DNA from 3 places in the Pseudorhizobium halotolerans genome. Region 1 is predicted to be linked to each of the others. Evidence: riboswitches for the same ligand, from Rfam matches in the RefSeq annotation. Region 1 holds a riboswitch; each other region holds the start of a gene.
The links. A riboswitch is a leader RNA that binds a small molecule or an ion and turns the genes downstream of it on or off. The one in region 1 is predicted to bind thiamine pyrophosphate.
Positions count from the first base shown of each region.

Region 2: it holds a riboswitch for thiamine pyrophosphate, as region 1 does, so the genes downstream of both, thiB (thiamine ABC transporter substrate binding subunit) here and thiM (hydroxyethylthiazole kinase) in region 1, are expected to answer to the same signal.
Region 3: it holds a riboswitch for thiamine pyrophosphate, as region 1 does, so the genes downstream of both, FN060_RS16895 (ABC transporter permease) here and thiM (hydroxyethylthiazole kinase) in region 1, are expected to answer to the same signal.

Region 1 is NZ_CABFWE030000001.1:409,015-419,625, reverse strand. It holds gene FN060_RS01980 (FdhF/YdeP family oxidoreductase) at 1-237, shown strand, start outside; gene FN060_RS01975 (succinyl-CoA:acetate CoA-transferase ScpC) at 460-1,953, shown strand; gene thiD (bifunctional hydroxymethylpyrimidine kinase/phosphomethylpyrimidine kinase) at 2,008-2,805, opposite strand; gene thiE (thiamine phosphate synthase) at 2,802-3,437, opposite strand; gene thiM (hydroxyethylthiazole kinase) at 3,434-4,240, opposite strand; TPP riboswitch at 4,280-4,374, opposite strand; gene FN060_RS01955 (glycoside hydrolase family 13 protein) at 4,482-6,167, opposite strand; gene FN060_RS01950 (hypothetical protein) at 6,289-6,474, shown strand; gene FN060_RS01945 (hypothetical protein) at 6,484-6,687, shown strand; gene FN060_RS01940 (SDR family oxidoreductase) at 6,769-7,551, opposite strand; gene FN060_RS01935 (HD domain-containing protein) at 7,598-8,005, opposite strand; gene FN060_RS01930 (GFA family protein) at 8,002-8,376, opposite strand; gene FN060_RS01925 (1-phosphofructokinase family hexose kinase) at 8,576-9,556, shown strand; gene FN060_RS01920 (YqaE/Pmp3 family membrane protein) at 9,622-9,780, shown strand; gene FN060_RS01915 (DUF1194 domain-containing protein) at 9,887-10,611, shown strand, end outside.
Region 2 is NZ_CABFWE030000001.1:211,451-222,061, forward strand. It holds gene FN060_RS01075 (ABC-F family ATP-binding cassette domain-containing protein) at 1-889, shown strand, start outside; gene FN060_RS01080 (response regulator) at 1,041-1,490, shown strand; TPP riboswitch at 1,551-1,650, shown strand; gene thiB (thiamine ABC transporter substrate binding subunit) at 1,685-2,686, shown strand; gene thiP (thiamine/thiamine pyrophosphate ABC transporter permease) at 2,693-4,321, shown strand; gene FN060_RS01095 (thiamine ABC transporter ATP-binding protein) at 4,311-5,036, shown strand; gene FN060_RS01100 (M48 family metalloprotease) at 5,256-6,758, shown strand; gene FN060_RS01105 (RNA polymerase factor sigma-32) at 6,771-7,631, opposite strand; gene FN060_RS01110 (CarD family transcriptional regulator) at 7,922-8,491, opposite strand; gene fdxA (ferredoxin FdxA) at 8,848-9,186, opposite strand; gene FN060_RS01120 (RNA-binding S4 domain-containing protein) at 9,426-9,770, opposite strand; gene FN060_RS01125 (helicase-related protein) at 9,777-10,611, opposite strand, start outside.
Region 3 is NZ_CABFWE030000011.1:310,746-321,356, forward strand. It holds gene FN060_RS16875 (DUF294 nucleotidyltransferase-like domain-containing protein) at 1-2, shown strand, start outside; gene FN060_RS16880 (TRAP transporter substrate-binding protein) at 20-1,018, opposite strand; gene FN060_RS16885 (TRAP transporter large permease subunit) at 1,030-2,796, opposite strand; gene FN060_RS16890 (ABC transporter substrate-binding protein) at 2,898-3,842, opposite strand; gene FN060_RS16895 (ABC transporter permease) at 3,861-4,619, opposite strand; TPP riboswitch at 4,753-4,856, opposite strand; gene FN060_RS16900 (5-methyltetrahydropteroyltriglutamate--homocysteine S-methyltransferase) at 4,993-6,087, opposite strand; gene FN060_RS16905 (aromatic ring-hydroxylating oxygenase subunit alpha) at 6,445-7,689, shown strand; gene FN060_RS16910 (FAD-binding oxidoreductase) at 7,691-8,776, shown strand; gene FN060_RS16915 (gamma-glutamyltransferase family protein) at 8,958-10,611, shown strand, end outside.

The DNA of each region.
Region 1 (10,611 bases):
CCGAAGGAGATGGAAAAGCTCGGTCTTCAAGAGGGCCAGTTGGTTGGGCTGCAGACGGATATCGAGGATGGTCGGGAGCGCAAGGTGGAAGGCTTGAAGGTCCTGCCTTTCCAGCTGCCCGACGGTTGCGTCGCAGGCTACTATCCGGAACTCAACCCGCTCATCCCTCTCTCACTCCATGAGAGGCTGTCCCAGACACCGGCGTCGAAGGCTGTGCCTGTTCGAATCCTGCCGTGACTGTTGTTGCCAGGATGGCCTGACCTTCCGGGGCCTCGGGACGCCGCGCTTTGCCGGCGCCCCCGGTGGCTCCGGAGGAGCAGCTGCAGGTCCTTGATACTTGTCAATGCCGGAGGATCTCCCGGCACTAAGGTGCGCCGCCTGGACAGGCGGTCATCGCCTGCCTTTGACACGGCTGCCCGGCCCTCGATAAATGGCCGGATGAAATCGAAGGATGAGAAGATGATCGCCGACCGTATCCGCCGCCCCGCGCTCCTTGACAAGATCGTTTCGGCGGAGGAGGCGGCAGCCCTGATCAAGGACGGGATGATCATCGGCATGAGCGGGTTCACCCGCGCCGGCGATGCCAAGGCAGTTCCCATCGCCATGGCAGCGCGTGCCCGCACAGAACCCTTCAAGATTACGCTGATCACCGGCGCGTCCCTTGGCCACGATGTCGATCGGATGCTTACCGAGGCAAAGGTACTCGCCCGCCGCATGCCTTTCCAAGCGGATCGGACCCTACGCGCCGCCATCAACCGCGGCGAAGTGATGTTCATCGATCAGCATCTGTCAGAAACGGTGGAGCACCTGCGCTCCAATCAGCTCGGTCCAATCGACTATGCCATTGTCGAGGCTGCTGCCATCACCGAAGAGGGAAATATCGTTCCTTCGACCTCGGTCGGCAACTCCGCGAGCTTTGCGGTCCTTGCCAAGAAGATCATCGTCGAGATCAATCTCAGCCAGCCGGCCGAACTGGAGGGCCTGCACGACATCTACTTCCCCGGCAAGCGACCAACCCGTGTGCCGATCCCGGTCGTAACCTGCGACAGTCGCGTTGGGTTCCCATTCGTGCCGATTGATCCCGACAAGATCGCCGCGATCGTAGTCACTGACGAGAAGGACAGCGCGTCAACCATCGAGCCGCAGGATGCCGACACCAGCGCGATCGCCTCGCATCTCATCCGTTTCTTCGAAGACGAGGTCGAAAAAGGCAGGCTGGACCTGACCCTGCAACCGCTGCAGGCTGGTATCGGCACAATTGCCAACTCCGTACTGACCGGTCTTGCCGATGGCCCGTTCCATCACCTGCGCATGTACAGTGAAGTGCTGCAGGACAGCACCTTCGATCTTTTCGATGCAGGAAAACTTGCCTTCGCCTCCGGATCCTCCATCACCCTTTCGACTGCGTGCGCTGACCGGGTCTTTGCGGACTTCCACAAGTACAAGGAGCACCTGGTGCTACGGCCGCAGGAGATCAGCAACCATCCTGAAGTCATCCGCCGGCTGGGGGTGATCGGCATCAATACGGCGCTGGAACTCGACATCTACGGCAATGTCAACTCGACGCATGTCAATGGCACGCACATGATGAATGGCATCGGCGGATCCGGTGACTTTGCGCGGAATGCCTTCCTGTCGATCTTCGTCACGAAGTCGCTCGCCAAGGAGGGCAAGCTGTCGTCCATCGTCCCCATGGTGCCACATGTCGATCACACCGAGCATGACGTCGACATCATCGTTACGGAGAACGGGCTCGCCGACCTGCGCGAGCTGGCGCCACGGGAGCGGGCAAGGGAAATCATTCGGAACTGCGTTCACCCCAGTTTCTGGGAAGCTTTGATGAGCTACTTCGAACGCGCCTGCGCACGCGGCGGCCATACGCCGCATCTCCTGGAAGAGGCGCTGTCCTGGCACACCCATGCCCAGGCGACGGGGACAATGCACAAGAGCTAGCGATTGTCGGCACCTTCTCAACAATTCGAGTGAAGGCATCGTCCGACCGCGCATTTAGCTGGTGGCATGGAGATGGTGCACGGGTCCATGGCCGGACCCCACATCGAGTTCCCCGGAACGACGGATCGCTGATGCGAGGTACAGCTTGGCCGTTCGGACGGCGGCCACGACATCATTACCCTTGCCCAGTTCGGCAGCAATCGCGCTGGATAGCGTACATCCCGTCCCATGCGTATTGGAGGTCTGGAACCGCCGCCCTTCAAGCCATGTCAGGCCCGTGGGATCGGCAAGGACGTCGGGACTTTCATCCTCCGGAAGATGGCCCCCCTTGACCAGCACTGACCGGGCACCGAGGGCTCTGAGCGCTTCCGCCTGTTCAGCCATCGTTGGGCGATCCCGCGCCTCTGGCTCTCCCAGAAGGGCGGCTGCTTCGGGAAGATTCGGCGTCACCACCGTGGCAAGTGGCAGGAGGCGATCCCGAAGCGCTGAGACCGCCTGTTCTGCGAGAAGCGAGGCGCCGCCTTTGGCAATCATCACTGGGTCGAGCACGATCGGCACGTCGGGCTGCCGGGACAGGATGTCGGCCACGGTCTCGGCGATTTCCGCATTTGCGATCATGCCGATCTTAACGGCATCGACGCGGACGTCGTCGAAAACGGCCCGGATCTGATCAGCAACGAAGCTGGCCGAAATTACCTGGACGCCGTAGACGCCTTTCGTGTTCTGCGCGGTGAGGGCGGTCACGACCGCCATTCCATAGGTACCGCGAGCCGCGAAGGTCTTCAGATCGGCCTGTATGCCTGCTCCCCCGGACGGGTCGGATCCGGCAATGGAGAGAATGTTCGCAATCATGGCCGCGCCCCTTCTGTTTCCTGGATCAGGGCACGGGCTGCACTGCGTGGATCGGGCGTACCGCAGACGGCGGAGACGACGGCAAGGCCGGCGGCTCCAGCGGCAATGACCGAAGCGGCATGCTCCATCTTCAGTCCACCGATCGCGACTGCCGGAACTGGTGAGACGGATACGATGTGGGCGAGACCGTCCAGGCCGATTGGTTGCTTGTGATCCGGCTTGGTCCCGGTGGCGAAGACCGGCCCAACGCCGACATAGTCGACGATACTCGGATCCACCTCGTGCGCTAGTTGCGCAGTCTCGACGGAAAGGCCAATGATCAGTTGATCGCCGATGGCAAGCCGCGCCGCAGCTGCCGACATGTCTTCCTGCCCGACATGCACGCCGTCTGCACCGATCTCGAGTGCGGCCTCTACGTCATCATTGACGATCAGCGGTATTCCGTATCCGGCCAGGGCAGCTTTGAGCGCCTTGCCTGTCTCGATCAGGCTCGTCCGGTCGGCGCGCTTGTCTCGAAGCTGCATCATGGTGGCGCCGCCTTCCGCGGCAAGGCGCGCAGTCTCGACCATACCCACCGAGCGGCAAAGATCGGGATCGAGGACGACATAAAGCGACAGGTCGAAAATCTTCATTCCGCTTGTATCCTTGCTTCAGACTCCAGCCTCTTCGGACCGATCGCCGCCAGCGCATCGAGGAACAGGGGTGGGAAAGAGCCTGGGCCCTCGGCCCGGTGGCTGGCATCCTCACCACAAACGGCGAACAACGTCATGGCGGCGACGGTCGCCTCCAGCGCCCGGCCCGGCGCGACGGCGGCGAAGGCTCCGGTAAGGCAGGTCAATGCGCAGCCCAGCGCGGTAACCTTCGGCATGAGCGTGGAGCCCCCCTCGATCCAAACCCGGCGACGTCCATCCGTGACGAGATCGATCTCGCCGGTGACGGCAACGACGCAGGCGAAGCGTCGGGCAAGATCCACGGCCGCCGTTTCTGCCGCCAAGCTGCTGTCACGGCTGTCAACGCCTTGTCCCCTGCTCTCAAGGCCAGCGAGTGCCATGACTTCCGAAGCATTTCCCCGGACGATGGTCGGCTGGAGCTCAAGGAGTTCGCCTACAACGCGACGACGAAAGCTCGTGGCATAGTGGGCGACGGGATCGAGGACCCAGGGCTTGCCTGTCTCCTTTGCCGCGCCGGCGGCACCTCTCATGCCCGGGACGTCAGCCGCCCACAGGGTGCCGATGTTGATCGTGACGGCCGCTGCAATTCGGGCAAACTCGGCAGCCTCCTCCTCGGCGCTGACCATCGCCGGAGATGCGCCGGCAGCGAGAAGGACATTTGCGGCAATGTTCATCGACACATCATTGGTGATGCATTGGATGAGCGGGTTGCTTGCGCGCAGCGCCTCCAGCAATGTCCCGCAACTGGAAGGAAAATCGGTCAAGAGAAACGCCTTTCTTCGTCCAGCGAGGGTAAGGCAAGGGCATCTCGACCCGCGACTCCCTCCGCCAGCATGATCTGGTTCAGGTTCAAAGGGTGCTTCTCAGCCCGCTTCAGCGGACGCCCCCGTCTGTTCGCAGCTTAGGAAGAATTGGGCCAGTTGTCACTCTCGAAAGCGTCCCGAACTGCACGGGGCGGGTGCGGCCCATGCTGGCTCGCGTCGGGCGGAGGTTGCTCCGGTGCACCTAGGGCGCGAGGCGGGACGAGAGCAGCGCGAAAGCTTCGTAAGGCGCGAGGCCAAGGGTCTCCCCAACCTCCTTAACCGGCGAGTAATTGCTGATCAAGGGACGACCGCGTCGGTGGAGTTCATCCGGAAGTTCGATCGTAATTGTGCGCGGAGTGAAATTGGCGATTACCAGCAGTTCCTCGTCGTCCAGCGTTCGCGTGTAGATGAAGACGTCGGGATGGTGATCCAGCCAGGCCTGATAGCGACCATAGACGATGACGGGATGCTGCTTGCGCAGCGAAACCAGCTCCCGGTAATGCGCCCAGATTGATCGATCGTCGGATACTTGGCTGGCTGCATTCAGCGTCGCGTAGTTGGGATTAACCTCAATCCACGGGGAGCCGGTCGTGAAGCCGCCGTGAGGATCGGCGCTCCACTGCATGGGCGTTCGCGCATTGTCGCGGCCGCTCTCATTGGCACCGCGGATGAAGTCCTCTGTCGAAAGGCCAGCCTCGACGTGCAGACGATGCATGTTGAGGGTTTCGATGTCCTTGTATTGGTCGAGGGACGTGAAGGAGACGTTCGTCATGCCGATCTCTTCCCCCTGATAGATGAACGGCGTGCCCTTCATCAGGTGCAGCACGGTCGCCAGCATCTTGGCCGATTCAACATGATAACCCGTGGCATCCCCATATCGTGACACGGCGCGCGGCAGATCATGATTGCCCCAAAACAGGGAGTTCCAGCCGTCTTCTGCCAGAGCATGTTGCCACTTGCCCAGAACGGCTTTCAGCTTCACCAGATCGACGGGCTTTGGTCGCCACTTGCCGTGGATCTCGTCCCAGCTCTGGGTGACATGTTCGAACTGGAAGACCATGGAGAGCTCCCTGCGCTCCCGTCCTGAGTAGAGCAGGGCGGAATCGGGCGTCGCACTCCAGGCCTCGCCGACTGTCAAAACGTCCCGCTCTCCGAATGTCTCGCGGTTCATTTCCTGCAGGTAATCATGGAGGTGCGGGCCGTCTGCGGTGATGCCGGCATCGACCTCCTTGCCGATCAGGTCGATTACGTCCATCCGAAAGCCGGCAATTCCGCGGTCGAGCCACCAGTTCATCATGCGGTAGATTTCGGACCTGACCTCCGGGTTCTTCCAGTTGAGGTCCGGCTGCCGCCTTGAAAACAGGTGGAGGTAATATTCGCCAGTGCGGGGATCGAGCGTCCAGGCGGAACCTCCGAAGGACGAGGTCAGATCATTGGGAGGGCCCCCATCGGCTGACGGCGGTCGCCATATATAGAAGTCGCGCAGGCGGCTTTCGCGCGAACTGCGGGACTCGACGAACCATGGGTGCTCGTCGGAGGTATGATTGACCACCAGATCCAGAAGGATCCCGATGCCGCGCTGACGCGCCTCGGCGACCAGTTTGTCGAAATCAGCGAGGGTACCGAATTCATCTGCGATGTTCTGATAATCGGATATGTCGTATCCGTTGTCGTCCATGGGCGACTTGTAGATGGGCGACAGCCATAAAACGGTGACGCCAAGGGACTGCAGATAGTCCAGCCGACCGATGATGCCGGGAATGTCGCCAATCCCATCGCCGTTGCTGTCGCAGAAGCTGCGCGGATAGATCTGGTAGACGGTCGCCGCGTGCCACCATTTTCGCTCGATGATCGAGAGGGACTTTGGCTTGTTCACAAGCTCTTTCATGGGCGGCTCCGATATCGACATCACGGTCCGCAACGCAGGATTGGCGGGCCGGTTCCCGTTTGCCGGAACATTGAGCCATCATGTCTGTTAGCCATACGACTTACTTACACAGGAGGTCGTAATGAACAGCAAACTCCCACCCGTCCCCGACGAGAACCGCAGCGACAAGGGCACCGGCGAGCGTTCCGCCGCCAGCCTTTCCAAGGGCAACCCCGTCGACCCGCGCGAAAAGAATTTCGACAAGCAGGGTCAACAGAGCAACAGCAAGGTGAACACCACTCATCAGGGTTACCAGCAGGACCGTTAGGAGCGTTGCATGTCTACATCGCAAAAGACGCCGGCCAGCATCCGGCAAGGAGGACCCGGCTCCTCGCACGAAAATGCCAAGGCGCCACTCGACTTGAAGAAGCCGCCGGCTGATCCAGACAATCGTTCCCGCAGCAAGGTCTCGGGCGGAGGTGGCGAGCATGACAGCCATCATACCCATGACTCAGTACGTAAAGGCGGCGGCAGCCACTAGACGACATGGGAACAACCGGCACCACGGATCGGTGCCGGTTTCTCCTGGACCATGCTCTATGCCGCTCGCGGCTGACCGATGTTATCGCAACAGACCTTGGCCGCCATCGACGTAGATCGGAACGCCGGTCACATGTCTCGCCCTGTGCGAGGCGAGGAACAGGATCACGTCAGCAACATCCATGGAGGCGCCCGGTTTACCCTCGGTCAGGGGGATGTCGCCCTCCGGCCATTCTACGGGAACGGCGGTCTTGCCTGGATTCCGAATGCTGGTGTTGTCATCTATCTCGGTGTCGATCTTGCCGGGGCAGACCGCGTTGATCCGTATCTTGTGCCTGCCCAGTTCGAGCGCGAGCTGCTTCGTTATGGCGACCTGTGCGGCCTTGGTGGCCGAATAGGCGGTGGCGCCCGGCGAACTGAACGTCCGGTTGCCATTGATGGAGGAGACGATGATGATCGACCCGCCACCGTGCGCTTTCATGACGGGAACGGTGGTGTGGAGCGTGAGATACGTGCCCCGCAGATTTACAGCGATCGTCTGATCCCATTCATCGGGCTGGAGAGTGTCGATGGGTGCCCACACCCCGTTGATGCCGGCATTGGCGACAACGATGTCGAGACGTTCGAAAGCATCGATCAATTCAGTTACCGCGCTTCTCATCTGCGCCTCGTCGGAAACATCGGCCTCGAGCACCACGGCCTGTCCGCCCTGACTGGTGATTTCTGTAGCAGCGTCTTCCAGATCCTTCCGCGTGCGTCCGAGCAAACCGACCTTCGCCCCTTGAGCGGCAAGGGTAATGGCTGAAGCCCGGCCTATTCCGGATCCGGCACCCGTCACAAGGGCCACGCGGGATTGCAGTTCCATATTGTCTCTCCATTTGCGCCCCATCGCTGGGGTGGCCACCTGTCAGTCACGCTTCCAGAAGCCGAAGCCCCTCCCGATATTTTTCGCCGTCGCCTCCCGTGCGCTCGGCAGTTGTCAGATTGTCCCTCAGGTCTGCGAGCTTAACCTCTCGAGCCAACGGATTTGCCGCCGCCCTCCTTACCAAGTCAGCGTGGGATTCTCCGTCCCTCCGGGTCAGAGCGTCCACTGCCGCCAGAACGACTGGCGCGAATCCCTCCTGCCGCAAGCGCTCGAGTGTCCATTCCGGGGCGTTCTCAGGGATGTCGTGGAGCCAAGCAATGATCTGCTCGACTTCGTCGGCGACGGATGCAGCAACACGGGCGACATGATCAAGCAAAGGTTCGCCGCCCTTCTTCACCCGGCCGGCAAGAGCCGCTTCCGCGATCTCGCGTGCATGTGCGACATCGGAGTTCATCGCCGGTCCTCGGCAAATTGTTCTGCAGTACCGATGGGGGGTAGCCAGTCCTCACGGCGCTTGATCCAGATCTCGTAGGTCGGCTCAAGATCCGTAGGGGCCATATCAAGCGAGCCAACTCGAATCTCGACTTCTCCCTCGCCCGGATTGAACATTCGCGAACCGCAGGTTCGACAGAAGCCCCGACCCTCAAAAACGGCCAGTTCGCCGCTGCTTTCGAACGCGTGCCCCGGCCATACGGCAAATGTCACGAAGCTGGAGCCGCTTTCCTTCCTGCAGTCGAGACAGTGGCAGAGACCGACCCTCAACGGCGGACCTTTCACTGAATAGGTGACTTCGCCGCAGAGGCAACGTCCGGAACGGATAATCATTCAGGTATCTTCCTTGATCATCAATGCGGATCGAGCCAACTCTTCCCCACTGTGAACGACCACATCGTTCCATTCGTTCCGCGACGCTTGCCCGTGGATACGCGATAACCCTTGGCTGCACGCGGTGGACCTTCTAAATGGCTAGGGCAGCATACGTCGGCATCCGCCGCCCCATGGAACTGCGAAAGGCTTCGGAACAATGACATCGATCCTCTGTGTGGCGCTCAACCCGTCAATCGACATCGCCAACGAGGCATCGAGAATAGTTCCCACCAAGAAGGTCAGGACGCGCAACCAGCGGCAGAATATAGGGGGCGGGGGCGTGAACGTCGCGCGCGTCCTTGCAGAGATGGGAGACACTTGCGAACTGCTGGTCATGGCGGGCGGCGCGACCGGCGAAGTCTTCCTCGACGCCGTCAAAAAGCTGCCCGTCAAACTCAACACCGTCAAGATTGCCGGGTCGACCCGGATCGCTTTCATGGTCAAGGACATGGAGACGGGGGAGGAGTTCCGATTCGTTCCGGAGGGGCCTGTGGTCTCACCGGCGGAATGCGAGGAGGTTCGCCGGTTCCTGGATACTGGTGCCTGGGATTACGTGGTGCTCAGCGGAAGCGTGCCGCGCGGAATGCCAAAGGATGAGTACGCGTCTATGGTGCGGCAGTTGGTCGGCCGCAATTGCAGGATCATCCTTGATACTTCTGGTCCGGCCTTGAAGGCAGCGCTGGACGTTGGAGGGCTTTTCCTGATCAAGCCAAGCCTCGACGAACTCGAAGGAATCGTCGGGCGCAGCCTGAGCCTGGAGGAAGCAATCAAGGTTTGCCAGGAATTCATCGCGAGAGGTTCTGTGCAACATGTCGCCGTGTCCCTGGCGCGAGAGGGCGCCGTGCTGGTCAGTGCGGAAGATCATCTCAAGCTACCCTCGTTCCAGGTGAAGGTGGGTTCGACGGTCGGCGCAGGCGACAGCTTCGTTGGTGGAATGCTTTGGGCGCTCATCCATGATTATCCGGTGCGGGAGGCTTTCCGGGTGGGTGTAGCCGCAGGAGCCGCGACCGTCATGAGCGAGGGCACGGACCTGTGCCGCCGGGAGGACGTCCTCATGCTCTACCAGCATGGCGAAGATGCTCTAGACTCAGCTGGGCTAATCTCGCCAAGAAGCGTGCAGAAGGGCCGCCAGCCCTGACATCACGTGAACCCCCGCCGACCTGATGCGTTGTGGGAGCAACGAACAACATCAGGAGCCGACCCGTGGACATCATTCGCATCTTGCTTGCCTTCCTGCTGCCGCCGCTCGGCGTCTTCCTCCAGGTTGGACTCGGGCTGCATTTCTGGCTGAACATCCTGTTGACGTTGCTGGGGTGGCTGCCAGGCATTGTTCACGCCCTCTGGGTCATCCTCAAGAAATAAGGCCCTTCCATCCGTCATCACCCATTTTTGAACCACCGCTGACGTCGCAGCGTCGCGGGCAGTCCATCCTGTGCTAATATTTGCGAAACGCAGGAACGGAGCCGCCATGCTTGCCACGCTTGCGATGCTTGTTTCCCTCTCGGGCGCAGCGGCCGGGGCGATTGCTGCGGAGAATGGCGGGGAGGTCGATGTGGAGCTGTTGCTGGCCGTCGACGTATCCCGGTCCATGGACTACGAAGAAGTCCGCATGCAGCGCGAAGGCTATATCGCAGCGATCCAGCACCCGGACTTCATCAACGCGGTCCGCGGCGGCCTGCTCGGGCGGATTGCTGTCAGCTATTTCGAATGGGCAGGCGTAGTCGATCCATCTTCCCGGATCGATTGGCAGACCATCGAGACTGCTGAAGACGCCAAGGCCTTTGCGGCCCGGCTTCAGGAGAGGCCGATCATCACCAACCGGAGAACATCGATCTCCGCCGCGATCGAGGAAGGTACGATCGCCCTCCTATCCAACCGCTATGCCGGAATGCGCCGTGTCATCGATGTTTCCGGGGACGGGGCCAATAACGTGGGGCAGCCGGTGGCGCTCGCCCGTGACAAGGCTGTCGCGGCAGGCATCGTCATCAACGGACTGGCGATCATGCTGCGTCCCTCGACCACCGTCGCTCTCGATCAATATTATGCTGACTGTGTCATCGGTGGACCTGGCTCTTTCGTGCTGCCGGTCCATCGCGTCGAGGATTTCACGACTGCTATCAGGCGAAAGCTGGTCCTGGAAATCAGTGAACGTGGGACATCCTCCGACCCTATACCGATCGATGACCCGCATAC
Region 2 (10,611 bases), 200 kb from region 1:
CCTTGTGGGACCCAACGGTGCCGGAAAGACGACGCTATTGAAGATGCTGACGGGGCAGCTCGATCCGGATACGGGAACGGTGCGGCTCGGGACAAATCTCGAAATCGCCACGCTGGACCAGAAGCGGGAGGATCTCGACCCCGAGGACACGCTTTCCCACTACCTCACCGACGGGCGCGGCGAAACGCTTCTCGTCAATGGTGAGCAGCGTCACGTCGCGGGCTATATGAAGGATTTCCTGTTCCAGCCCGAGCAGATCCGCACTCCGATCAAGAACCTTTCCGGCGGCGAGCGGGCACGGTTGATCCTGGCGCGGATCATGGCCAGGCCGTCCAACCTGCTGATCCTCGACGAGCCGACAAACGATCTCGACATCGAGACACTGGATCTGCTGCAGGAGATCGTCGCCGGCTACAACGGCACTGTCATTCTGGTCAGCCACGACCGCGACTTCCTCGACCGGACGGTCACCTCGACCATAGCACCCGCGGATCCGGAAGCGCCGGACGGGCGCTGGATCGAATATGCCGGCGGGTACTCCGACATGCTGGCACAACGCCGCGGCGTCCAGGAGGAAAGGCGGCGTTCCGAACGCCAGGCAAGGGAGAAGACGGAGACGTCGACGCCGGCCGATGAGGCGCCGAAAAACCGCGGCAAGCTGTCCTTCAAGCAGAAGTTCGCGCTGGAAAACCTGCCGAAGGACATCGCCAAGGCTGAGGCCGAGGTTGCCGCCCGGGAGAAGCGAATGGCGGATCCCGACCTTTTCACGAAAGATCCGGCAGCCTTCACCGCGCTCGCATCTGAACTGGAGGCGCTACGCAAGCGGCTCGCAGAGATGGAAGAGGAATGGCTCGAGCTTGAAATGCTGCGCGAGGAGTTGGAGGGGTGACGTTAACCATCTGTTATCCATGAAACGCACTTGAAACCCGTCAACCTGTCACAATGCGGAACAATGACGGCAGGTGGTCGTTCGGGTGGCAGTATCGATGCGGCACGGCCGGGATCGGTACGAAGCGGCACCGAACCATCAGGAGCATCCGATGCTGACAAGTGTAACGAGTGGTTGGCAGACCCCGGTCTCTGAGGAACATCGCGTCCTGATCGTGGAAGACGAGTTTCTCATCGCCTTGGACGTGGCTGATACGGTCGAAGCCATGGGCTTGAAGGTCGCGGGCCTCGCCAATGGCCGCAACCCCGCACTCGCACTCGCCCAGTCTGCCGACATTGCCCTTGTCGATGTCAATCTAGCTGACGGCAAGACTGGACCGTCGATCGGCCGCGAACTTGCCGAGAAATATGGCGTTGCCGTCATCTTCATGACTGCCAATCCTGAAGAGATCGAAGCCGGAAGCTATGGACCGCTCGGGGTGCTGACGAAGCCGGTAATGCCGCATGTGATCGAGCAGACGATCGGCTATATCCTTGCAGGCCGAACGGGAGGTCATGCTGAACTCCCGCGCGAGCTTCGCGTCCTTCAAAGCGCCCACTGACGCTCATTGAGCAACCATGGACGGCGCTTGCCAAGCGCCGGATCGATCGCTACATCTCTGGCCGATCTAACGGGGTGCCACTTCGTGGCTGAGAGGCTCTCGCCAACCCGCAGAACCTGATCCGGTTAACACCGGCGGAGGGATTAGACGGCGTCGATCAGCCCCTCGTCCTTTCTGCCAAAGAGGAGGCATTGATGCGGCTCTCGGCACTTTCGCTTATCATAGCGGCGATGACCGCTTCGACGCCGGCCATGGCTCAGGAGCGCAGCCTGACCGTCTACACCTATGAGAGCTTCACCGCCGAATGGGGGCCGGGGCCAAGGGTCAAGGAAGAGTTCGAGAAATCTTGTGCCTGCCGCGTCAACTTCGTGGCGGTCGCGGATGGCGTCGCACTTCTTTCGCGGTTGAAGCTCGAAGGCGAGAATAACGAGGCCGACGTCGTTCTCGGTCTCGACACCAATCTTGCCGATGAAGCCAAGGCCACTGGCCTGTTCGAAAGGCATGCACTGGATACAAGTCCCATCAGCGTGCCGGGCGGGTACGGGGACGACGTCTTCATCCCCTACGACTACGGACATTTCGCCGTCATTTATGACACTCAATCGATCGCCCCGCCGGCCAGCCTGAAGGAGCTGGTCGAGGGCGACCCTTCGGAAAAGATCGTCATCCAGGATCCGAGAACCTCCACCCCAGGCCTCGGTCTGCTTTTGTGGATGAAGTCGGTTTACGGCGAGGAGGCCGAGGCGGCGTGGGCAAAGCTTCGTCGACGCATCCTGACGGTCACGCCGGGCTGGTCTGAGGCCTATGGATTGTTCACCAAGGGAGAGGTCCCGATGGTTCTCTCCTATACTACTTCCCCTGCCTATCACATGGTGGCCGAGGACATTGATCGGTACCAGGCAGCGCCCTTCTCGGAAGGCCACTATATCCAGATCGAGGTCGCAGGTCTGTTGCGGACATCGGAGAACAAGGACCTGGCGCGCCAGTTTCTCAAATTCATGATGTCGCCGGCCTTCCAGAACATCATACCGACCACCAACTGGATGATGCCGGCCGGCCAGACGAGCGAGCCCTTGCCGGAAGCGTTCGACCGCCTCGTCCAGCCGGAAAAGACCTTCCTCATGGACTCCGCGGACGTGGCGAGAAACCGGCAGGCCTGGATCAATGAGTGGCTGGTGGCGATGAGCGGACGCTAAAGCTCTATGCTGACGAGACGGGAGCAGCAAACTGCAATCGGGGCAGGTATCGTCACCTTCGCAAGCGTCGCTGCCTTCATCGGTCTTGCCACCTATTCCCTCCTTGCCGCGGCGCCAGACGCTGGCGGCAAGGCGCTCTGGACAGCTTACACGGCGCGCGTGCTGCGGTTCACGCTTCTTCAGGCAGGGCTCTCCACTTTGCTGTCTATCGGTCTGGCGATTCCGGTCGCACTGGCGCTGGCGCGGCGGCCGCAACTTCCGGGCAGGCTCTGGATCCTGCGGCTGATGGCGCTGCCGATGGGTCTGCCCGCACTCGTCGCTGCCCTCGGCCTCATTACGATCTGGGGGAGGCAAGGACTGGTCAATTCACTTCTCCTGCGTGGCGGACTCGACGAGCCGGTCACCATCTACGGTCTTGGCGGCATCCTGCTCGCACACGTCTTCTTCAACCTGCCTCTCGCATGCCGCCTGATGGTGGCCTCGCTCGATCGGCTGCCCGGAGAATACTGGATGCTGGCCGCGCAGCTGGGCATGCGGCCCGTTGCCATCTTCCGGTTCGTCGAATGGCCTGTCCTCTTGCGGGTCCTGCCAGGCATAGCCGGTCTAATCTTCATGCTTTGCGCAACCAGCTTCACGCTCGTTCTGGTACTGGGCGGAGGTCCGGCTGCGACAACCCTTGAAGTTGCGATCTACCAGTCACTGCGCTTCGATTTTGATCCTGCCCGTGCAGTTGGACTGTCACTGCTGCAGATCGGGCTGACGGCCATGCTCCTGATCATCCTGTCCCGGCTGCCTGTGACTGATGACCGATTGCCGACCAGCGGCCACCGCGTTCGACGCTTCGACGGCAAAGGAGCCGCGGCGCAGGCATGGGACACTCTGGTCATCGCCGTCGCCACAGCTTTCGTCCTGATGCCACTGCTCGCCGTTCTCCGGGCGGGGATCCAGGCAGACCTCCCGCGCCTCGTGGCGAGCGACGCCTTCCAGCGGGCGCTGGCAACGAGCATGCTGATCGCGCTGTCCTCAGGCCTGCTGGCGGTGATGGCATCGGCCACACTCATCGATGCGCGCCTGGCGATTGCCGACCGAAGGAATGCCAGCGTCCTGCTGCGGGGTTTCTCTGCCATTCTGGATGCCACTTCCTTTCTTGTTCTCCTAGTCCCCCCCGTCGTGCTTGGGACGGGCTGGTTCCTGCTTCTGAGGCTTTCGGGCTCAGCATCGCTATGGGTTGCGTGGATGGTCATTGCAATCAACGCGCTGATGGCAATCCCCTTCGTCATCAGGGTGTTGGAGCCGGCAATGAAGGAGCACCGCGACAGTTCCGTGCGACTGGCAGCAAGTCTGGGAATCGGTGGCTGGCCCCGCGTCTGGCGCATCGACCGACCGGTTCTGACGCGGCCGGCGCTCCTGGCGTTCTCGTTTGCAATGTCGCTCTCCCTTGGAGATCTGGGAGCCGTTGCGCTCTTTGCCTCCAACGACTTCGTAACCCTGCCCTGGCTCCTCTACAGCAGCCTGTCCAGCTATCGTACGCAGGATGCCGATGGTTTGGCGCTTCTGCTTGCCGCGGCATGCCTTCTGCTGACGATCATCGGCACTTCAGGCTGGCGAATGAACGGAAAACATCATGCCCGCTGATGACGATGCGCCGGATATCCGCCTGGACCGCGTTGATTTGACCCTGGGAAACACACGATTCCACCTGGACTGCGACATTCCATCCGGAGCGATCACAGCGGTTGCCGGACCGTCCGGCGCAGGCAAATCTACCCTTCTGAACCTGGTCGCGGGCTTTGAGGTCCCCGACAGCGGTCGCGTCCTCTTTAACGGCCAAGATCTGACGTCCCGGCATCCATCGGAACGACCCGTGTCGCTGATCTTCCAGAACAACAATCTCTTCGGGCACCTGGACGTCTTTACCAACGTGGCGCTCGGGATCAATCCGTCCCTTCGCAGACTGACCCTAGGGGAGAGACAGGCCGTCGTCTCCGCACTCGATCGGGTCGGGCTCAGCGGGATGGACCGCCGGCTGCCACCGACGCTTTCCGGAGGCGAGCAGCAACGCGTGGCGTTTGCCCGCGCTCTTGTTCGCGAGAAACCGGTCCTGCTGATGGATGAACCCTTCGCAGCGCTTGATCCGGGGCTGCGGCAGACCATGGCAAGCCTTCTATCGGAACTGCACCGAGAAACGAAGAGCACGATCATCCTGGTGACGCACGACCGGGAGGAACTGCGACGCCTTGCGACCCATGTGATCTTCATGGAGGGCGGGAATGTGCTCGTGAACGCTCCGGTAGAAGATTTTCTCCGGCGACGCGACATCCCCGCCGTCGTTCAATTCCTCGCCAGCTGAAGCCTGTGCCACAATTTGGTCGTGGCACGGTGGCATCGCAGCAACAGCGTCTTTCTGCTTTGGCCGCCACAGGCTATCTGAACAAGAAGCACTATATTGGCTGAAGGAAAATCGCTAAGCCGGCGACAGGAGCGGCCGGCCTTGTTTACGGTGGGGCATACCCGATGGATGATCGGGAAGCGGGTCTGGATAATGACGAAGCCGAAATTGCTGACGATGATGCGTGAAGGGACGACGCCCCGCCGAGCCGGTACTGCGCGTGCGGCGAGGCATCTCGCTCTTCTGCTCGCAGGGGCTACCGCGCTCTCCGGCTGCCAGTCGATCCTCGACCAGGCCTACCAGCCGAATGTCGCCCCCTCGGAAAATCCGCAGATTGTCGATGAGGTCCAGAAGAACGACCCGCGGGCGCAGATGGGTGCGCGGGAACATCCACGGATTGTCGCGAGCTATGGCGGAGAATATCACGATGCGAAAACGGAGAAGTTGGTCGCCCGCATCGCCGGAGCGCTGACTGCCGTCTCGGAAAACCCCTCGCAGTCCTATCGCATCACCATCCTGAACTCCCCTGCGATCAATGCGTTCGCCCTCCCGGGCGGCTATCTTTACGTGACGCGCGGACTGCTCGCACTCGCCAATGATGCCTCGGAAGTGGCGGCCGTTCTTTCTCACGAAATGGCTCACGTGACCGCCAATCACGGAATCGAGCGTCAGAAGCGTGAGGAAGCGGAGGTGATTGCCAGCCGCGTGGTGGCGGAAGTTCTGTCCAGCGACCTGGCGGGCAAGCAGGCGCTGGCACGCGGGAAACTTCGCCTCGCGGCCTTTTCGCGGCAGCAGGAGTTGCAAGCCGATGTCATCGGTGTCCGGATGCTGGGGGAAGCGGGTTATGACCCTTACGCTGCACCCCGGTTCCTCGACTCCATGGCGGCCTATGCGCGCTTCTCTTCGGTCGATCCGGACAGCGATCAGAGCCTGGACTTCCTGTCGAGCCACCCGAATGCGCCGCAGCGCGTCGACCTCGCCCGTCGTCACGCTCGCGCACAAGGCATGGAAGGCACCGTCGGCGACCGCGGCCGGGACTACTATCTCGCGGGAATCGACGGGCTTCTCTTCGGTGACAGCCCGGAAGAGGGCTTCGTTCGCGGACAGACATTCCTGCACGGGAGCCTCGGCATACGCTTTGAGGTGCCGAAGGATTTCCAGATCGACAACAAGGTGGATGCCGTCCTTGCGACCGGCCCCGGCGAGACCGCGATCCGTTTCGATGGCGTCGACGCCGGTGAAACGACCAGCCTGACCAACTACCTCACCAGCGGCTGGGTCGCCGGTCTCAAGCCGGAAACGGTGCGGATGGCCAGCGTTAACGGACTTCCGGCAGCCACGGCCCGCGCTTCGGCGGAGCGTTGGGATTTTGACGTCACCGTCATACGGATCGATGACCAGATCTTTCGCTTCCTCACCGCCGTTCCGAAGGGTAGCCCGGCACTGGAAACGGTTTCCACCGTGCTGAAGTCAAGCTTCAGGAAGATGACGCCCCAGGAAATTGCCTCCCTCAAACCATTGCGTGTGAGGGTGGTAACTGCAGGCCCACAGGATACGCTTGCGACCATGGCGGCGCGAATGATGGGAACCAACCGGAAGCTGGACCTTTTCCGGGTGATCAACGCGCTCCCGGCTGGCACTGCAGTCTCGCCGGGTCAGCGGTTCAAGATCGTTGCGGAATAATCCCTTGGCAGCTTAGCAGGCTGCCATCTGGGGGTTCGCGGAGACCAGCGCCGACTTCAGCTTTTCCATGGCGCGGCTTTCGATTTGACGCACTCGTTCCTTGGAAATGCCGAGTTCAGCACCAAGCGCCTCAAGCGTCGCTCCCTCGTCCGTCAGCCGGCGAGCCCGGATGATCTTCTTCTCGCGGTCATTCAGCTTGGTGAGAGCTCCGTGTAGCCAGCGCATGCGCCGCTCCCCGTCAATCAGGCCGGAGACTTGTTCGTCGGGAAGGGGCTCGCCGCTTGCGAGCATGTCCAGCCGCTCGCCGCTGTCTGCATCGCCGGCTATGGAAGGTGCTTGAAGTGAGGCGTCATTGCCCGACAGACGGGCGTCCATGGTCTGAACGTCCGCGACACTTACGCCAAGTGCAGCAGCAATTTCCTCGTGGATAGCCCGCGATGTAAGGTTGCTGTCGCCCCGCGCGAGCTTCGCACGCAGCCGGCGAAGGTTGAAGAACAGCGCCTTTTGGGCCGAGCTCGTTCCACCGCGGACGATTGACCAGTTGCGAAGGATGTAATCCTGCATCGAGGCGCGAATCCACCAGCTGGCATAGGTAGAGAACCGGACATCGCGGGCCGGTTCGAAGCGGGCTGCCGCCTCCAGAAGCCCGACATAACCTTCCTGAACGAGATCACTCATCGGCAGGCCGAAGCCGCGGAATTTGGATGCCATGGCGATAACGAGCCGCATATGGGCAAGAGCGATCTGATTGCGGGCATCCTGGTCCTGGTCATCCTTCCACCGGACCGCGAGACTGCGCTCCTCGTCTCTGGCCAGATAGGGAGCTGACATTGCAATCTTAATCATATTGCGGTCGGCAGACATGGCTTTCATCGTGTCTTCTCCGTGACGTTGGCTGGCTTCGACAAGAATGACAGTCAGATGGTGCCGCGGCCGCCGCCACGATTTACCCACTCCGCCTTCCTCGTCCCCTCTTCGTTCCCAAGGGGCCTTGCCATCTCGCGGCTGGCCCCTATTTCCTGTTTTGAGGAGCGGTTCTTGAAGCGTCTGCAGACGCCACAATTGTCGCCGTTCCGGCGGGTTAACGTCCTGCGCGAGAAAAAGTTCCAATAAAAAACCCGGCGCAATGGCCGGGTTTTTTACAGCTGCGATGCAGCCGAAGCTTATGCGGCTTCGTCCTGGGACTCTTCTTCCTCAACGACCTTGCCGCGCTTCGGGCCCTTGGCGAGGTTTACCTCGACCAGACGTACGGCTTCCGTGTCGGACATCTTGTTGACCGCTGCAATCTCCCGCGCCATCCGATCGAGGGCAGCTTCGTAGAGTTGGCGCTCAGAATAGGATTGTTCCGGCTGGTTTTCCGCACGGTAAAGGTCCCGAACAACCTCCGCGATGGAGATAAGGTCGCCGGAGTTGATCTTGGCGTCATACTCCTGGGCGCGGCGCGACCACATGGTGCGCTTTACGCGGGCCTTGCCCTGGACCACCTTGAGCGCGCGCTCGACAAAGTCGGTCTCGGAGAGCTTGCGCATGCCGATGCTGACGGCCTTAGCCACTGGCACCTTGAGCCGCATCTTGTCCTTCTCGAAATCGATCACGAAAAGCTCGAGCTTCATGCCCGCCACTTCCTGCTCTTCGATGGCGGTAATCATACCTACGCCATGTGCCGGGTAAACGATCGCTTCACCGGTCTTGAAGCCCTGGCGTGCCGAAGATTTTTTCTGCTGGGTCGTCATACGTTTCACAAACTCCCTGTTACGCACCCGGTGTACGACCGGGGCCGGGTCAGGCAGGCCCGGATGAGACGGGGGAAACCGTCGGGTCACTCGATACTGGTCCGACCAACGTGCGCGAAAAGAACCTCCTCCGCGATAAACGACGACAAACACATTAGGGGAATGTCACGGAAACCGCGTCGGATGATCTGTAACTTTCGTGATGTTTTTTGGGCACACTTGTGCCGCTTGTGGAACAGTAATCCCTGTCTACCACAAAAAAGTGCGGAAATCAATTATTTGCTTTTATGCGCGCCATGACGGCACGCTGACCTAGCTGCACAAATGGAAGGCACACCCACTGCGCAGCACCAGCTTCAGTCGCCCTTTCCAGGCTCCGGCGAGAAATACTGATCGAACTTGCCAGGAACTCCATCCATTTCCTTGGCCTCTGGCATCGGCTCGCGCTTCACCGTGATGTTGGGCCAGATCTGGGCGTATTCGGCATTCACCTTCAGCCACTTATCCAGACCCGGCTCGGTGTCGGGTTTGATGGCCTCAGCCGGGCATTCCGGTTCGCAGACGCCGCAATCGATGCATTCATCCGGATGAATGACAAGGAAGTTCTCGCCCTCATAGAAACAGTCGACGGGGCAAACCTCCACGCAATCGGTATATTTGCAGCGAACACAGTTGTCAGTCACCACGTAGGTCATGCAGCACTCCAGAATTGCGGTCTGGCGGGCTCGGCCTCGGGAGATTGGCCGCTCGCCGGCACAGACGAGAGGCCATCGCGGCCTTTGCGGCCACCCCGGCGCAACCCCTGCGCGTCGGTCTGTGAGGTAAGACCTTTCCCGACGCTTAGCAAGGATAAACCTTCTCCGGAAAGGGATCAGGGAGGAGCATTATTCTCCTTGGTGTGCGGCCGCTCGCGCAATGCCGATACGCCCGATACTCACGGTCGAGGACGCCTCTGGGCGCGCTCGAAAGGCGTCAGCGGCCTCTGTGGGCCGAGGGTCTCGGAAATGTCGGAATAGAGGAGCCGCGCCTCCGCGAACGGCCCGCGACGATCGCCGCCGTCGCGAACGAGCAGCAGGACGTCGCGCCGCTCCAGCGCAAGCCCGACCCTGTCTCCGGGACGAACGAGGCAGCCAGGCTGGACAACCGTTTCGCCGTTCAGGGTCACTGCGCCTGCGGCGATCAGCGACTGGGCGAGCGAGCGCGACTTCACCATGCGCGCAAAGAAGAGCCACTTGTCGATACGCTGGCGCGAACCTTCCCGCGGGCCTTCTTCGTCCATGGCAGCCTACTTCTTCATCTGTTCCTTCAGCGCGGCCAGCTTGGCGAAGGGTGAATCCGGGTCCACCGGCTTCTCCTTGCGTGGCGGCTTCGCCTCAAACCGTGCGGGCTGCGGCCCTTTGCCGCGGTCGGGGCGCTCACCCCGCTCAGGGCGGTTACCGCGGCCAGGCTTGCCATCCGGACGACGATTGGAGCGTCCCGGCCCCTTGGCCTCCCGCTCACCCTGTCCGCGGCCCTCGCCACGCTGCTCATCGCGGCCGTGACGACGTTCTCCCTGTTGCGGGCGGCCTGGACGCTGGTTCTCGTTGCGTCCCGCTGGACGCCATAGCAGTACAGGCTTCGGAGCCTCGGGCTCGGCTGCAGCAGCCGCTTCGCCTTCGTTAGCCTCGGCAGCGGCGGCTTCAGGCTCCGCCACGGCACCCTCGACCGGCGCTTCGGTGACTGGTTCATTACCGGGAGACGCGCTTTCATCGGCAGCATCCTCGGTCTTTTCAGCAGTTTCCGCCTGCGCCTCTGCCGTAGCTTCCGATGCCGGAGCGGGATCCTGTGCCGCCAGGAACGATGCCGCCTCTTCTGCGGTCACGGTATCGGCGCGATAGCCGAGACCCTTGAGGATTTCCTCCATGTCGTCGGGAGTGGCTCCCAGGATGGAGAGCATCGATGTTGTCGTCATGAAGCGGCGCCCGTCATAGGCGCCCTCTGGACGGGGCGATGAGCCGGGCTTCCACTGCAGGAGCGGACGAATGAGATCCGCCAGACGCTCCAGAATGTCCACGCGCACCGCACGCTTGCCGAGGAAGCGGAAGCCGGCGAGCTTGTAGAAGGTGCGCTCAAAGCCTGGA
Region 3 (10,611 bases), on a different contig from region 1:
GAGTGGTCGACAGTGCCGCTCAGGCGAGCTTGAGGACGCTGTCGATGACCTCGCGGCCGCCGACCACGCCGCTGAACTCCTGCCAGAGGGTTTCGGCAGTCTTCCGCCAATCCTCCGGCCGTTCCGGCTGGAGCACCTGCGTTCCCTGCGAGACAGCTAGGTCGAGCGAGGCCTCTTCGTCCGCCGCCATCCAGCCATTGAAAACTTCGCTCGCCTCTGCGGATATTTCCGCAAGCACCTGCTGCTCCTCTTCCTCGAGGCGATCCCAGAAGTTCTCCGCGTAGAAGACAACGCCCGCGGAGCGGATATGCGCCGTCCGGGTCAGGTAGGGAACGACCTCATGCAGCTTCAGGCCTGCATAGGCGGAGATGGTCAAGTCCATGGCGTCGGCGACGCCGGTGGAGAGGGCGTTGTAGGTCTCGGTGATCGGGATGCCGACGGGGATCGCACCGAAGCGGCTCCAGAGGCTCGTGTGGAGCCGGCTCTGGATCACCCGCATCGTCTTGCCCTGCATCTGCTCCGGCAGCGTGATCGGCTCCTTGGCGAGGAGGTGACGGGCGCCATAGTCGATGAAGCCGCTGGCCACGAATCCGTGACTCGCGAGCCGGCGGACAAGATCGCTGCCGACGTCGCTCCCGACGACGCGGCGCAGGTGAGCGGCGTCACTGTATAGGAACGGCAAGTCGAGTATCTGCAGCTCCGGCACCCATGCGGTGAGGGTCGAGACGGTGCAGAGGCTCGCCTGGATAGAGCCGAGAAGTGCGCCATCCGCCACCTCCTTCTCGCCGCCCAGAGCGCCATTGGGGACGATCCGGAAGCGGAAGCGTCCGGGAAGACGCTCCTCCGCCCTGTCGGCGATCCAGCGCCAGATCCGGGTTTCGGGCTTCTCCTCGCCCAGAAGCGACGCGACCGTGATGACGCTCGTGCGCGCCGAGGCCGATCGAAGGAAGGCGGGGGATGCGAAGGCGGGAGCCAGACCGGCTGCGGCGAGAAGCGTGCGGCGCGTGATCGAAGTCATCGGATATCCTTTCAGAAAAACAGTGCCAGAAGGCAGAGGACGAGGAGGGCGCAGAGCAGTGCGACAAGATAAGGAATGACCGCCCTGAAAAGGGCTCCCACGGGAACACCTGTCGTGCCGCTGACCACGAAGACGAGCATGCCGACCGGCGGTGTCAGGCCTCCCAGCATCAGGTTGACCACGGCGATCACCCCGAACAGGACGGGGTCGATGCCTGCGCCCACGGCAACCGGCAGCAGGATCGGGCCGAGAAGAAGGATCGCGGCGCCAGTATCGAGGACGAGGCCGGCGGCGAGCAGGACGAGATTGCAGAGCAGGAGAACCTGCCATGGTGCCTCCGCAAGCGACCCCGCGAGATCGAGGACGGTCCCGGCCACGCCATCCACCGCGAGCAGGAAAGCAAAAGGCGCGGCGGCGCCGATGAGGAGCCCGATTGCGGCCGCCTCGACGCCAGCTTGCCGGAAGATTGAGGCGAGGCCTCCGCAAGTTGGCCGGGTTGCAAGAGCAAGCAGCAGCGCATAACCGGCTGCGACCGCTGCGGCCTCGGTCGGGGTGACGATGCCGAAGCGGATGCCGCCGAGGACCACGACCACCAGTCCCAATGCCGGCACGGCAGCCAACAGGGCGCGGGATCGCTCCGCGCCGGTTGCCCGGGCGCTTCGGTTGCTGTCGCCGTTCGCGAGACGGATCGCTACCGCCAGGCAGGCCGCCATGAGAAGCCCGGCATAGGCGCCGCCTATCAACAAGCGTCCGGCCGAAATATCCGTCGCGGCTGCCAGCAAGAGAAAGGCAATCGAAGGCGGGATGACATTGTCGAGCACAGAGGTGGCCGCGATAATCGCCGCGGAGCGTTCCGGGGGGTAGCCGTGACTGACGAGATGCGGGTGGAAGGTGGATGCGCCGAATGCGGCGTTCGCGACCGAAGAGCCGGATGCTCCCGAGAAGAAGACGCTGGTCAGAAGCGCAGTCTGCGCCAGACCGGCCCTCCTATGGCCGACGAGGGTTTGCGCCAGCCGCACCAGGCGCTCTCCGGCTCCCGAGAGGGTGAGCATACCGCCGCAAAGCAGGAAGAAGGGAATGGCGAGCAGGAGGAAGCGCGACATGCCGGATGCTGCGGTGGAGACGATGGCCGGCTCCGACAAGCCGCTTCCAGAGGGGATCGCGAACATGACCCCGGCCAGCAGGCAATGGGCGAGCGGGGCGCCAAGCAGGAGCGTCGCACCCGCGGCAAGTGCGGCAACGGCGCTTGGCAGCATGCTTGAGCCAAGGTCCGCCTGCGGCAGGAGAAGCGCAAGTGCTGCACCCGCAGCCACTGATAAAAGGCCGAGGAAGCCCCTGCCCTCGCCGATACGGACCAGCAGCAGCATTGCAAGAAGGAGCGCTCCGCCTGCAGCGAGGCACCAGAAGCGCACATGTTCAGGGAGGCCGAGAGCGGGCGAGACGGAACGGAGCGCCGCTGCAGCCTCGGCACCGCCCGTGAGGAGGAGACAGCCTGCCGCCGCACTCGTCCCGTCAGCGCAAAGGCCCGCAATCCGGCGCCCCTCGTGCGGCAGCAGCCGGGTCAGGATGTCAAGCCTCAGCGAAAATGGCCCCTGCAGGCTGAGCGGCAGGCCAAGACAGATGAGCGCCAGGAAGAGCCAGAGCGCGGCCTCCTCGGTGCCTGCAAAGCCGGTGCTGGCGCCATAGCGGAGGCCGACGGTTACCAGGACAAGCAGGAGAAGCAGTGCGAGGAGCAGACCCGCCCCTGCCGACAGCACCTGCTCGACGCGCAGCGCCATCCGGGTGGCATGGATGGAGGCACGCGACCGAGGGACGGGATGAGGCCCCGACGACACCGATACTTCCTGCCTGCTCTCGCTGCAGCCGGAGACCATTTCAATCATCCGCCGATTTCGACCGCAAGGTCTTCGACGGTCGGCGCCTTATCGATAAGCCCACTCTCCGCCAGGAACGCGCCGAAACGCTCATAACGGCTTCTGTCCAGCGCAGCCGGACGTTTGGCAAAGCGCGGAAGGGTGTCGCGGAAAGCCTGGCGGTTGAGTTCGTCGTCGAGATCGGGATATGCCGCGATGAACAGCGACCATGCTTCATCCGGATGATTGGTCAGGAAGATGCTGGCCTCTTCCACCGCCTGGAGGAACCGCCGCAGGCGACCATCGTCCGAGAGATCCTTGTGGGCGATGAAGATCAACTCGTCATAGACGGGCACGCCATGCTCCTCGGGAAAGAACGAGCGCGCCTCGCCTCCAGCGAGCCGGATCTGGGTTAGTTCGAAGTTGCGGAATCCACCGACCGTTGCGTCGACCTGCCCCCCGAGCAGCGACGAGGTCAGCGCGAAGTTGACGTTGACGAGTTCCACCTCGTCGAGAGCCACGCCTTCGGCGGCGAGCATGCGCTTCAGCATGGCATCCTCGAAGCCCGAGACAGAAAAGCCGATCTTCCTGCCCTTGAGGTCCGCAAGCGTCTTGACGGGACCATCCGCGAGCACCGTCACCGTGTTCAGCGGCGTCTCCACCAGCGTGCCGAAGCGGACGAGCGGCAGACCGGCCGCGTGGTCCAGATAGAGGTTCGGCTGATAATGGACACCGACATCCGCCTGTCTTGCCGCAACCAGTCGCGGCACGGAGGACGGATCGGCAGGCGGGATCAGTTCCACATCAAGGCCTGCCGCTTCGAACAATCCCTTCTGCTGCGCGACAATCATGGGAGCGTGGTCCGGGTTGACGAACCACTCCAGCATGACCGTCAGGCGATCGGCGGCGTGGGACGGTACCGGCCAGGCAAGCATGGCAGCGACGGCCCAGGAAAGAAGATGTATTCTCATGAATGTTTCTCCGGCTAACTATCTTGGATCGGTGTGGTGGACTTCCGGCGCCCATGGGATGATGCGGGCTGTCGCGACATCGACCGCAAGCCGCAGCACGAGGGTGAGCACGGCAAGAAGGACCATGGCGGCGAAGACGATGTCGGTCTGCATGCGGGCATTCGCCTGCACCATGACAAAGCCAAGCCCGGCCGACGCCCCGACCCATTCGCCGACCACGGCGCCGATCGGCGCAAGGGGCGCGGCAACGCGAAGGCCCGAGATCAGGCCCGGCAGAGCCAGGGGCGCGCGGATGTAGCGAAGGGTCTGCCAATGGGTCGCCCGGGTCAGCGCAACGGCATCGAGGATCGCAGGTTCGGTCCGGCGCAGGCCATCAGCAAAGGCGGAGGCGACCGGGAAGAAGATGATGATCGTCGCCATGACGGCCTTGGAGGCGATCCCGAACCCGAACCACAACACGAGGATCGGCGCCAGCACGAAGACCGGCAGCCCCTGCAGCACCAGGACGGCCGGCCAGATCAGCCGGCCGGCACGGGGGAAGGCGGCGGCGGCAAGCGCCGCGAGCGCACCCAGAACGGCGCCACAGGCGAGCCCGATGGCGATCTCGGCGATGGTGACCAGGCTGTTGCGAAGCAGGAAACCGCCCTGGCGGGCGAAGGCGGCAAGGACGTCCGCCGGCGGCGGCAGGATATAGGCCGGGGGATGGAAGAGCCATATGCCGGCCTGCCAGAGCACCAGCAGCCCGACGAGTCCCATCCCCATGTGACGGGGTGGCATGGCTCGACCTAACGCATCGATGAGGCGGCTGGCGGGCGTCCTGTCCGAGGGCTAGGTCTTGAAGAGTATGGCATGGTTCGATCTCCCGACGTCAATCACGGAGATCCAGGCAGAGCGGAGAAGAGAATTGGCGCCGAAAGGCCGTTTCCGTTCCTACGCCGGTATGACCCGGATCAGGTTCAAGGGTCCGGCTCACCGCCATCTCAGCACCGTTACGATGCCCCCCTCGGAATACCGCCATGTTTCATGAACCACGCGGACATGTCAATCCGGGTCCAAAGCCGACGCTCAGGCGTGCCGACTTCATTACCCTCCATGCCAAAGAGATCGGCAGACCCGCCCTCGACGGTCGGGCCCGCCTTCGCGGACAGCCTTACGCTGTTCCCCAGATCGTCTGCGCGGTCTTCACGACGAGCTCGAGCTTGCGCCGCTGGTCTTCCTCGGTGATCGCATTGCCGTGCTCGGTCGATGCGAAGCCGCACTGCGGTGCAATTCCCAGCTGATCCATGTCCACGTACTGGGAGGCCGCCTCGAACTGCTTGCGCAGCCAGTCGATCGATTCCAGTTCCGCCGTCTTCGTGGTGATGAAACCAGCCATGATTCGCTTCTTGCCCTTCGGCAGGAGCTTCAGCGGCTCCAGTCCGCCGGCACGGTCGGTATCGTATTCCATGAAATAGATATCGACGCTGGTCTTGTTGAAGATGGCGTCGGCGGCTGCGTCGTAGCCGCCGGTGGCAGCGTAGGTTGAGCGGAAATTGCCGCGGCACATGTGCATGCCGATGACCATGTCGGACGGACGATCCTTAATCGCCTCTTCCAGCATCCAGGCATAGCGGTCGATCAACCAGTCGGGATCCTGCCCCATGGCCTTGCGCTGCTCGCGCTGCTTCGGGTCGCCGAGATAGGCGAAGAAGATATCGTCGAGCTGCAGGTAGCGGCAGCCGGCCGCGTAATAGGCGGCAACGGCCTGACGATAGGTCTCGGCGATATCCGCAAAGAGCACGTCTGGATCCTTGTACTCGGCAGGACGGACGTCGGCCGGGTCGGTGCGGAAATGCACGCAGGACGGACCGGGAATGGAAATCTTCGGGCAGACACTGGTGTGGTCTTTCACGAAGGTGAAGTGTTCGAGCATTGGGTGGTCCTTCGGGAAGCCGAGCTTGCCGTTGATCACCGGATGCACCGGCGGGATCTGCGTGCCGTGGAACTGCACGCCCTCTCCGCGGGTCTCCATGTCCATGCCGTCAAGCATGCCCATGAAATCGAAATGCCAGAAGGCGCGACGCGCTTCGCCGTCGGTGACAACCTTCAGGCCGACCTCTTCCTGCATCTTGATGAGTTTCGGGATCTCCGCGTCTTCGATGGCGCGCAGGGTCGCCGCATCGGCGCGGGCGGCGCGTGCCTCGGCAATCGGGCGCGGGCGAAGAAGACTGCCGACATGGTCGGCGCGGAAAGGTGGTGTCGGCATGCTGATCCTCCAGTTGATGTCGCGCATTCCGGACGGGATCAGAAGGCTCGATCCTCGTCCTCCGTGGCGACCGCCTTGCCGATACCACAGGATGAGCCGGAACCGGAGAGGAAATCGTTGATCTGTCCGACTGTTCCGTTTGCGCAGTGGCGATGTCGCGGAAGAACATCTCGGGACGGCTCCTCCTCTGCTAGCCTGCAGGTGTTCGGCGCCGCACCAGTTGTTGCATCGAATGGAGAATGACCGGCCCAAAGTCGATACGGAGCGACTTGTTGCGGTGGGCGATCGGGCGACGGCGCCAACAGGCGACCGATGCGCAGCTAAGCCATCCAACGGTCCCGCAAAGGGATGAAGAACATGGATGCGCGCGACGACATGCTTCGCCGGCTCAAGGCGCGAGCCGACGGATTCAGCCTTGAACAGCCCTTCTACATCGATCCCGATTTCCATCGGGTCGATCTCGAGGAGATCTGGTACAAGGACTGGCTGTTCATCGGACATGATTGCGAAATTCCCCGCGCCGGCAACTACTTCACCGTCCAGGTCGGCGACTATCCCGTCGTGATCGTCAGGGGCAAGGACGGCGTCATCCGTGCATTCCACAACACCTGTCGCCATCGCGGCCATCGCGTCTGCACGCAGGAACGCGGCGCATCTGCCCGGCTCGTCTGCCCCTATCACCAGTGGACCTACGATCTCGACGGCTCGCTGGTGTTCGCGCGGCAGATGGGCGAGGACTTCGACAAGGCACAGTTCGGGATGAAGCCTGTCTCCTGCGAGAGCGTCGCCGGCTATATCTTCGTCTGCCTCGCCGCAACGCCCACCGATTTTGCACCGGTACGCGCTTCGATCGAGCCCTACATGAAGCCGCACCGGCTGTGGGAGGCCAAGGTCGCCCATCGCAACACGATCATCGAAAAGGGCAACTGGAAGCTCGTCTGGGAAAACAACCGGGAATGCTACCACTGCGCCAGCAACCATCCGGAACTCTGCCGCACCTATCCGGAGGCACCGAGCGCCACCGGCGTCCAGGGCGCAAAAGACGATCCGGTCATTGCAGAGCATTGGGCACGCTGCGAGGCGGCCGGGCTGCCCAGCGAATTCCGGATCGACGCTTCGGGCCAGTTCCGCACCGCCCGCATGCCGCTGATCCAGGATGCCGAAAGCTACACGATGACGGGCAGGAGAGCCGTCCGTCGGCCCTTGTCGGACGAAGTGACGACCTCGCATATCGGGACCATGCTGCTCTTCCACTATCCGACGACCTGGAACCACATCCTCGTCGATCACGCGATCTCCTTCCGCGTCCTGCCGCTATCGGCGGAGGAGACGGCGGTCACGACGACATGGCTCGTGCACAGGGATGCAGTCGAGGGAGTGGACTACGATCTCAATGAACTGACGCATGTCTGGAACATGACGAACGACCAGGACCGGCGGATCGTCGAGGAGAATGCCTTCGGCATCCGCTCGCCCGCCTACGAGCCCGGTCCCTATTCGCCCGAGCACGAGGGCGGGGTGATGCAGTTCGTAGAATGGTACACGACCTTCATGACAAATCGCCTGCAGGGTGGGGCGGCGCCGCTTTCGGCGGTGGCATGAGATGAACATGGTGCAGCCGACCTATCGCCACATCGACGAGATGCGCCCCTGGTCGGACCGGGAACATCGGCTGGAGTGCGTCGCCGTGACGCCGGAAGCTCCTGACGTGATGACCTTCACCTTCCGGCCCGACCGGCCGGGCGTCTGGTTCCGCTACCTGCCCGGCCAATTCCTGACCCTGGAGATCCCGGCCAGACCGGAGCCGCTGATGCGGACCTATACGCTGTCCTCCAGTCCCTCTCGGCCGTATACGGTCTCAGTCACCGTGAAGGCACAGAAGGGATCGCTCGGCACGCGGTGGATGTTCGACAATCTGCGGCCGGGCATGGCGCTGAAGGCCTTCGGGCCGCAGGGCGACTTCTCCTATGCGCGCCATCCAGGCGACAGATATCTCTTCCTCTCCGCCGGGTCCGGCATTACGCCGATGATGTCGATGACGCGTGACCTCGGCGACCGGTCGCCCGACAGCGACATCACCTTCCTCCATTGCGCCCGCTCGCCCGACGACATCATCTTTCGCTGGGAACTGGAGGCACGGGCTCGCGACATGCCGCAATTCACGCTCGGCCTGATCGTCGAGCAGTTGTCGCGCGGACAGCTGTGGTCGGGACTGAAGGGGCGTATCGACAAGGCAAAGATCGCGCTGCTGGCGCCCGATTTCCTCGACCGCACCGTCTTCTGCTGCGGGCCTGAGCCATTCATGGCGACAGTTCGCGAGTCGCTTTCGGGTGCCGGCTTCGACATGGGCCACTACCATGAGGAGACGTTTCACCCGGTTGCGCCGCCACCGCCGATTGCCACCGCCGACCCCCATCGCGGTGTGGAACCGAGCAGGATCCTCTTCTCGGCCTCCGGGAAGGAGGGGGCCTGCGAGCCGGGCCACACGATCCTTCAGGCGGCCCGTGCTGCGGGCGTGCGTATCGCCGCAGCGTGCGAATCCGGCCTCTGCGGCACCTGCAAGGTCCGCAAGCTAGCTGGCGAGGTCGAGATGAATCACAATGGCGGCATCCTCGACGACGAGATCGATGATGGCTTCATCCTCGCCTGCTGCTCCCGCCCTATGGGTGACGTGGAGATCGAGGCCTAGCCTACGTCTTTTTACGGCAGGGCGTTCCGTCGCCGATCCCCGCGAGGGACGGACGGCACGCCAGTGTCACCCAAGACCGAACGAAAAAGGTTGACGTCGAAGCGTGCAGCTTCAAAGTCGCCCCTATGGGCTGCACATTCGTTCGATCGGCGCGCGGCATGACATAGACAGGGACTTCCTGATGACTGAATTCACCACCCGCCCCGAAATCCTCGGCACCTTCGGCGTCTTCACCTCGACCCACTGGATTGCCTCCGCGGTCGGCATGAGCATCCTCGAGAAGGGCGGCAATGCATTCGACGCGGCCGTGGCCGCCGGTTTCGTGCTGCAGGTCGTCGAGCCGCACCTGTGCGGACCCGGCGGAGACATGCCGGCCGTCATCTATTCGAAGAAGCGCGACAGGATCGAGGTCATATGCGCCCAGGGGCCCGCGCCGAGAAGGGCCACGATCGAGCACTACACCGCAGAAGGGCTGCGGCTGATCCCTGGCGACGGACTGCTCGCGACGGTCATCCCGGGCGCGTTTGACGGCTGGATGCTGATGCTTCGCGACTATGGCACCATGTCAGTCCGCGAGGTGCTGGAACCTGCCATCTACTATGCCGAGCAGGGGCATCCCGTACTGGCGCGCGTCTCCGCGACGATCAAGGGGATGGCAACATTCTTCGAGAACGAGTGGCCGACATCCTACCAGACCTGGCTGCCGGGCGGCTCGGTTCCCGAGCCTCTCTCCAACTTCCGGAACCCGGTGCTCGCCGAGACCTGGAAGCGCATCATTGCCGAAGCGGAATCCAAGTCCGGTCGCGAGGAGCAGGTCCAGGCCGCGCGCGACGCCTTCTATCGCGGCTTCGTTGCGGAGGCGATCGACCACTACCTGGAGACCGCAGAGGTGATGGACGCCAGCGGGCAACGTCACAAAGGTGTCCTGACGGCGGAGGACATGGCAGGCTGGGAAGCAACCATCGAGAAGCCGCAGACCTACGACTACCACGACTGGACGATCGCCAAGACCGCCGCGTGGGGACAGGGCCCGGTGCTGCTGCAGTCGCTGGCACTGTTGAAGGGTTTCGACATCGCGTCCATGGATCCGGCCGGACCCGATTTCGTGCACACCCTGGTGGAAGCGATGAAGCTCGCCTTCGCCGACCGGGAAGTCTACTACGGCGACGTCAACTTCTCCCAAGTGCCGATCGACCATCTGCTGTCGGACACCTACAACAGCGAGCGCCGCAAGCTGATCGGGGCGCAGGCGTCGCACGAACTGCGTCCGGGGCGCGTTCCCGGCTACGAAAACCAGTACGACCTCACGCTTGCCATGCTCGACGAGATGAGCGGCAAGGGCGCCGTCTACGAGCCGACCATGGCACACCTGTCGGAGAAGCGGGGCGACACCGTCCACATCGACGTCATCGACCGGTGGGGCAACATGGTCTCGACGACGCCATCCGGTGGCTGGCTGCAGTCGTCACCGATCGTCCCCGGCCTCGGTTTCGCCCTGAATTCCCGTGCGCAGATGTTCTGGCTGAAACCCGGCCTGCCGACATCGCTTGCGCCCGGCAAGCGGCCGCGCACGACCCTTACGCCGTCGCTCGCCCTTCACCAAGGTCGGCCCACCCTTGCTTTCGGGACTCCCGGCGGCGACCAGCAGGATCAGTGGCAGCTGCCCTTCTTTCTCCGGTATGTCCATCACGGAAAGAACCTGCAGGCGGCGATCGACACGCCTCTTTTCCACACCTCGCACTTTCCGGGCTCCTTCTATCCGCGCACAAGTTCCCCGGGCGAGATCATGGTCGAACGCAATATCGGCGCGGATGTCCTCGACGAGCTGCGGCGCC